DNA from 2 places in the Streptomyces pactum genome. Region 2 is predicted to be linked to the other one. Evidence: riboswitches for the same ligand, from Rfam matches in the RefSeq annotation. Region 2 holds a riboswitch; the other holds the start of a gene.

Region 1 (3,398 bases), 4.4 Mb from region 2:
ACTCGGACCAGGTGACCGGCTCCATCTCGGTGGTCGCGTTGAGCTTCATGGTGCAGGAGCCCAGCGGGATCATGCCGCGGTCCAGCGCGTAGTCGCGGTCGGCGAGACGGCGCAGGTAGCGCAGCATCGCCGTCTCCGAGCGGTGCTGGTGGAAGACGGGGTGCGTCAGGAAGTCGTCCGTGCGCAGCAGCGCCTCGGGCAGCGTCTCCCCGGTCGCCGCGTCCAGCGCCTCGATGTCACCCTCGACGCCGAAGGCGTTCCACACGCCGCCGACCTGGGCGCGCGTGGTGGTCTCGTCGCAGGCGAACGACAGGTGGTCGGCGTCGACGAGCCGCAGGTTGACGCCGTTTACTCGGGCGGCGTGGACGACGTCGGCGGCCCGGCCGGGCACGCGGGCGGTGACCGTGTCGAAGTAGGCGCCGTGGACGATCTCGACGCCGCCGGCCGCCAGACCCGCCGCGGTGACCGTGGCGTACCGGTGGGTGCGCCGCGCGATGGCCCGCAGCCCCTCGGGACCGTGGTACACGGCGTACATGCCGGCCATGACGGCGAGGAGCACCTGCGCGGTGCAGATGTTGCTGGTGGCCTTCTCGCGGCGGATGTGCTGCTCGCGGGTCTGCAGCGCGAGGCGGTAGGCCTTGTTGCCGTCGGCGTCCACGGAGACGCCGACCAGGCGGCCGGGCAGGCTGCGCGCGAACTTCTCGTGCACCGCCATGTAGCCGGCGTGCGGCCCGCCGAAGCCCATCGGTACGCCGAAGCGCTGCGTCGTGCCGATGGCGATGTCGGCGCCCAGCTCGCCGGGCGAGGTGAGCAGGGTGAGCGCGAGCAGGTCGGCGGCGACGGTGACGAGGGCGCCGAGCTCGTGCGCCCGGTCGACGACCGGCTTGATGTCGCGTACGGCACCGGAGGCGCCCGGGTACTGGATCAGGACGCCGTTGATCTCCCGCTCGGCCACCTCGGCCGGGATGCCCTCGCTGAGGTCGGCGACGACGACCTCGACGCCGGTCGGCTCCGCGCGGGTCTGTATCACGGCGATGGTCTGCGGCAGGGCGTCCGCGTCGACCAGGAAGAGGCCCTTCTTGTTCTTGCCCATGCGCCGGGAGAGCGCCATGGCCTCGGCGGCCGCGGTGCCCTCGTCGAGCAGCGAGGCGCCGGAGGTCGGCAGGCCGGTGAGCTCGGCGACCATCGTCTGGAAGTTCAGCAGGGCCTCGAGGCGGCCCTGGGAGATCTCCGGCTGGTACGGCGTGTAGGCGGTGTACCAGGCCGGGTTCTCCATGACGTTGCGCAGGATGACCGGCGGCGTGAAGGTGCCGTAGTAGCCGAGGCCGATCATGGAGTCGAGAACCTGGTTGCGGTCGGCCAGGGAGCGCAGCTCGGCCAGCACCTCGGCCTCGGAGCGCGCGCCCGGCAGGTCCAGCGCGTCGGCGTTCTTGATCACATCCGGCACCGCGGCGGCCGTCAGTTCGTCGAGCGAACCGTAACCGACCTGCGCGAGCATCTTGGCCCGTGCCTCAGGGTCGGGGCCGATATGGCGCTGCTCGAAAGGCATTGCCTGTTCGAGTTCGGAGAGCGGGGTGCGATGGGCGGTCATTGCGGAGGCCTCCTGGTCTGACGACCTTCGAGGGGCACCACGGCGCGGGTACCCGTACGGCCTCCCCCTCTGTCATCTCAACCTGAGAGCTTCACCGGTCGGGCCCGAAGGCACTCCCGGCTTTCACCGTCGGTGAGAGCGGAAGCCGTCGACACCCGCCCTGCTTTCCAGAGTGACCTCGTCCGTGCGGTACGTGAGCCTGAGAGATTCCGGGGAGGATTTGCTCCTTCGGCGCCTCCGGTGGTGTCCGGAGGACTCTCCCGCGCGGGGTCAGCAGCCGTTTGCCAGCCTACCAGCGAGGTCACCGCACGGACTTCGAGTGGCCGACCGACCCTAAGTGCTCTTTTGTAGTACTACGGATGATTCCGGCGGCTGGTGGGTCGGCTGGTGCGCGACCCCAGTGCGACCAAGTGGAGGGCCTCGTGCGTACCGACATCGACCCGCGCAATCTGATCGGCCGCAAGGCGTTCGACCTCGACGGCACCCGGATCGGCACCGTCGACGAGGTCTATCTCGACGACGCCACCGGCGTCCCCGAGTGGGCGGCCATACGCACCGGCCTGTTCAGCCGGGACGCCTTCGTTCCCCTGGAGCCCAGCGAGCTGGTCGACGGCGCCCTGCGCGTGCCCTTCGAGCGGGCCCTGATCAAGGAGGCTCCCGACTTCGGCGTCGGCCGCCACCTCTCGCCGGAGCAGGAACTCCAGCTCTACCACCACTACGGTCTCGACGTGGCCGCTCCTCCCCCGGCCCCCGACCGCGACTTCGGCAAGCTGGCGGGCCAGGGCAAGGAGGAGAGCTGACGGCCCAGCCCGCTGCACCGGCCCCCGGCACCGGCCGCCGGGCCGGTGCGGCGGACGACGCCGCGGACGCGGGCCCCTGCCGCTCCGACCCTTCCTGAAGGGCAGAGCGGTCCCCTGCGCGCGGCGCTGTCGCCCGTCGTCCCTTCTCCGCCTCGTCCCCGCCTCACATCCGGACCCACTGGGCCCCGCTCGCCGCACCGGTCAGGTGCCACTGATCTCCGGCGACCCGATCCGCCGGCCAACTTCCTGGCCGGACGCAGGACCCGCCGCCCCCGCCCGGCCGGCCCCCGCGTCGGGCACCGGGCCGGTCCTGGGGCCGGTCTCCAGGCCGGTCTCCAGGCCGGTCTCCAGGCCGGTCTCCAGGCCGGTCTCCAGGCCGGTCTCCAGGCCGGTCTCCAGGCCGGTCTCGGCATCGAGACCCCCGCCGGCCTCGGCACCGGTCTCGACGCCGCCGGTCTCCGCACCGAGCCCCCGGCCGATCCCCACGTCGGACCCCGCGCCAAGACCCCGGTCGGCCTCGGCGGTCGCGGGACCGGTGGCTCCGGGTCTTCGCGGTACGGGCGGGACCAGCGGCAGCGGATCCGCCGGTGTCAGATCCGGGTCGTCCACCGGAAAGGTCCGCACCCGGCCGGTCTCCGAGTACGGCGTCTCGAACCGCACGGTGACCCGGCCCAGCCCGCTGCCCTGCACCCACCCGTGTCCGTACTGCGCGTGCCGCACGTCGTGCCCCGACGGCCACCCGCGCTCGGCGGGGGCCGGCCGGTCCTCCTGGACGGGCTCGACGTCGGGTTCCTCGACGAGGTCGTCGCCCCGGCCCCCCGCCGCCTGGGCGAACAGGTCCTCCTGCGTGTAGTCGGCGAGCCCGCTGACGCCGACCCCGAGCAGCCGCACGCCACCGGTGGTGTCCACGGAGTCCAGCAGCCGGGCAGCGGCCTCCCGCACCACCGCCGGGTCGTCCGTGGGCCCCCGCAGCGTCTCGGAGCGCGTCAGCGTGGAGAAGTCGTACC
Region 2 (3,398 bases):
GCGGTCCGTGACTCCTCAGCCGGCGGTGAAGGCGGTGTACTCGTCGGCGGAGAGCAGGTCGGCCGGCTCGTCCGTGATCCGCACCTTGAACAGCCAGCCGCCCTCGAAGGGAGCCGAGTTCACCAGCGACGGGTCGTTGACGACGTCCTCGTTGACCTCGGTGACCTCGCCGGAGACGGGGGAGTACAGGTCGGAGACCGACTTGGTCGACTCCAGTTCGCCGCAGGTCTCGCCCGCGGACACCGAGTCGCCGACCTCGGGGAGCTGGACGAAGACGACGTCACCGAGCGCGTTGGCCGCGTGCTCCGTGATGCCGACCGTCGAGGCGCCGTCCTCGGCGCCCGACAGCCACTCGTGCTCCTTGCTGTAGCGAAGCTGCTGGGGGTTGCTCATGGCCTGAATTCTCCTGTACGCGGGAAAGTGCTGATGAACGGGGGGCCGCTGACACCGCGGTGAGCAGCGGGAAGGTGCGCGCGGTCACGGACGGCCGCGGCCGGTGTCCCTCTACTGTCTACTTCTGGCGCTTGTAGAACGGCAGCGCCACGACCTCGTACGGCTCGTGGCTGCCCCGGATGTCCACACCGACGCCCGCGGTGCCCGGCGCCGCGTGCGCGGGGTCGACGTACGCCATGGCGATCGGCTTGCCCAGCGTCGGGGACGGGGCGCCGGAGGTGACCTCGCCGATCACCTCCGTGCCGGCGACGACCCGGTACCCGGCGCGCGGCACCCGGCGGCCCTCGGCGACCAGGCCGACCAGGACGCGGGGAGGGTTCTGCTCGGCCCGGGAAGCGGCCTCGGTCAGCGCGGCGCGCCCGACGAAGTCACCCTCCTTCTCGAACTTCACCACCCGGCCGAGCCCGGCGTCGAAGGGCGTCAGCGCGGTCGTCAGCTCGTGCCCGTACAGCGGCATGCCCGCCTCCAGGCGGAGCGTGTCCCGGCAGGACAGGCCGCACGGGACCAGCCCGGCGCCCTCGCCCGCCTCGGTCAGCGCCCGCCACAGCTCCACGGCGTCCTCCGGCTTCACGAACAGCTCGAAGCCGTCCTCGCCGGTGTAGCCGGTGCGCGCGATGAGCGCCGGGACGCCGGCCACGGTGCCGGGCAGCCCGGCGTAGTACTTCAGGCCGTCCAGGTCGGCGTCGGTGAGGCTCTTCACGATGGCCGGGGACTCGGGGCCCTGCACGGCGAGCAGCGCGTACGCGTCGCGGTCGTCGCGGACCTCGGCGTCGAAGCCGGCGGCCCGCTCGGTCAGCGCGTCCAGCACCACCTGGGCGTTGGAGGCGTTGGCGACCACCATGTACTCGGTCTCGCCCAGGCGGTAGACGATCAGGTCGTCCAGGATGCCGCCGTCCTCGCGGCAGATCATGGTGTAGCGGGCGCGGCCCGGCTTCACGCTGCCGATGTTGCCGACCAGCGCGAAGTCCAGCAGCTCGGCGGCGCGCGGACCGGTGACGGTGATCTCGCCCATGTGCGAGAGGTCGAAGAGACCGGCCCGGGAGCGCACGGCGAGGTGCTCGTCCCGCTCGGAGCCGTAGCGCAGGGGCATGTCCCAGCCCGCGAAGTCGGTCATCGTCGCGCCCAGCGCGCGATGCGTGGCATCGAGCGCGGTACGGCGGAGTTCTGTACTGCTCATCGGTCGGTCGTCTCCCAGGACAGGACGTGGCGAGGTCGATCCTCCCCATCTGTCATCGAAACCTGAGAGGTTCGCCACGACCACCGGAGTACGGTGATCAGGACTTGCACCTTGGGTGGGGCAGCCCGTCGGAGGCGGCCCGCTTTTCAGATGTGCCTCGCCCGCGCGGTAACGGTGCCTGAGAGATTCAAGGGAGGGACTTGCTCCTTCGGCGCCCCGGCGACGGCCGGGGACTCTCCCGCGCGGATTCAAACGGCCGGTATGCAGTTGGCGCCGCCATCATTGCACGCCAGGCCGGTCCATGGCAGACCGTGATCTGTAACCGGCCTGTGGCAGTAAGCGCACGAAAACGCGAGACCTGCGCATTACCTTCTCTTTACACTCGACGGGGATGGGAACTCGTGAACCGCCCCAGGGGAGGACGATCACGGTGAACAGGACCACGGCGTACGCCACGAGCTCGGGTCTCGCGCTGACCAAGCAGCCGGTCGCCCCGGCACCTCAGGCGTGCGCCGAAATGCCCGCACCCGTCGTCCGCGACCTGCGGGACCGGGGCGGCCGCAGCCCGCACGCCCTGCTCTTCGGACCCCGGGACCTGGTGGTGATCACCGGCCTGCCCGGCAGCGGCAAGTCCACGCTGATGCGGCGCGCCGTGCGCGGACCGCGCATCGACTCACAGGACACCCGCGACCGCTGGGACCGCCGAATGCCGCGCTTCCTGCCGTACGGGCTCTACCGCCCCTTCGTCCGCCTCGCCCACTACGCCGGACTGCGCAGCGCGCTGCGCTCCGGCGAGGGGGTCGTCGTGCACGACTGCGGCACCCAGGCCTGGGTGCGCGGCTGGCTGGCTCGCGAGGCCCGCCGCCGGGACGGCATCCTGCACCTGCTGCTGCTCGACGTCGACCCCGACGAGGCCCTGGCCGGCCAGCGCGAGCGCGGCCGGGGCGTGTCGCGGTACGCCTTCCGGCGGCACCGCACGGCCAACACCCGCCTGCTGCGCGCGGTGACCGAGGGCACCCTGCCCGCCGGCTGCACCTCGGCGATCCTGCTGGACCGGGCGGCGGCGGACACGCTGCGCCGGATCGCCTTCACGGGGTGACGCACCCGGGGCGGCCCCGGGTCCCCGTCCGCGCCCCGGCGGGGACCCGGAACAGACCCTGGGGCCGCGGGGCCGAACGGGTTAGCCTTTTCAGCCACAGCAGCGGTACCAGGCAGGCGGTAGGCAGATGGACATCCCAGGGGACCTCCCGGCGGACTTCTCCGCCGGATTCCCGGCGCAGGCGCACCCCCACTCCCACGGCGGGTGGCCCGGCAACGAGCTGGAGGAGGTGCTGTCCGCCTCCCTCGGCGTGCCGGGTGCCGGCGGCCGGATCGTGGAGGTGCTCGGCCGCAGCTTCGTGTGGATACCGCTGCCGAACGGCGGCGGCCCGAACAGCGGCCCCCTCGACCTGCCCTCGCTGGAGATCGAGGGCCAGGCCTACGTGCCGGTGTTCAGCTCCGAGGAGCAGCTCCGCCAGGTCGCCGGCGCGCAGATGGCGTACACCGTCGCCCCCGCCGCGGAGTTCGCCCGCGGCCTGCCCCCGCAGATCGGCATCGCCGTGAACCCGGACGGCGTTCTCGGCGTCCCGCTGCCGCCGCCGGCCGTGGCCGAGCTGTGCCGGGCCGGCCGCACCCCGCTGGACGGTCCCGCGTCCGGCGGCCGGGTCCGCCTCTTCGAGCCGGACTGGCAGGACGACCCGGTGGAGTTCCTGGCCGCGGCCTCCGCCGA

The links. Region 2 has a riboswitch for glycine ahead of gcvT (glycine cleavage system aminomethyltransferase GcvT). Riboswitches for the same ligand answer to the same signal wherever they lie in the genome.
Region 1: linked by a shared signal. The riboswitch ahead of gcvP (aminomethyl-transferring glycine dehydrogenase) and the one ahead of gcvT (glycine cleavage system aminomethyltransferase GcvT) in region 2 are both predicted to bind glycine.

What each region holds. Positions count from the first base shown of each region.
Region 1 is NZ_CP019724.1:7,121,111-7,124,508, reverse strand. Features, by position in the region: gene gcvP (aminomethyl-transferring glycine dehydrogenase) at 1-1,591, opposite strand, end outside; glycine riboswitch at 1,769-1,864, opposite strand; gene B1H29_RS30740 (PRC-barrel domain-containing protein) at 2,014-2,391, shown strand; partial or broken gene B1H29_RS30735 (DNA polymerase IV) at 2,829-3,398, opposite strand, start outside.
Region 2 is NZ_CP019724.1:2,754,582-2,757,979, reverse strand. Features, by position in the region: gene gcvH (glycine cleavage system protein GcvH) at 16-393, opposite strand; gene gcvT (glycine cleavage system aminomethyltransferase GcvT) at 512-1,630, opposite strand; glycine riboswitch at 1,670-1,786, opposite strand; glycine riboswitch at 1,787-1,881, opposite strand; gene B1H29_RS11260 (AAA family ATPase) at 2,061-2,729, shown strand; gene B1H29_RS11255 (enhanced serine sensitivity protein SseB) at 2,857-3,398, shown strand, end outside.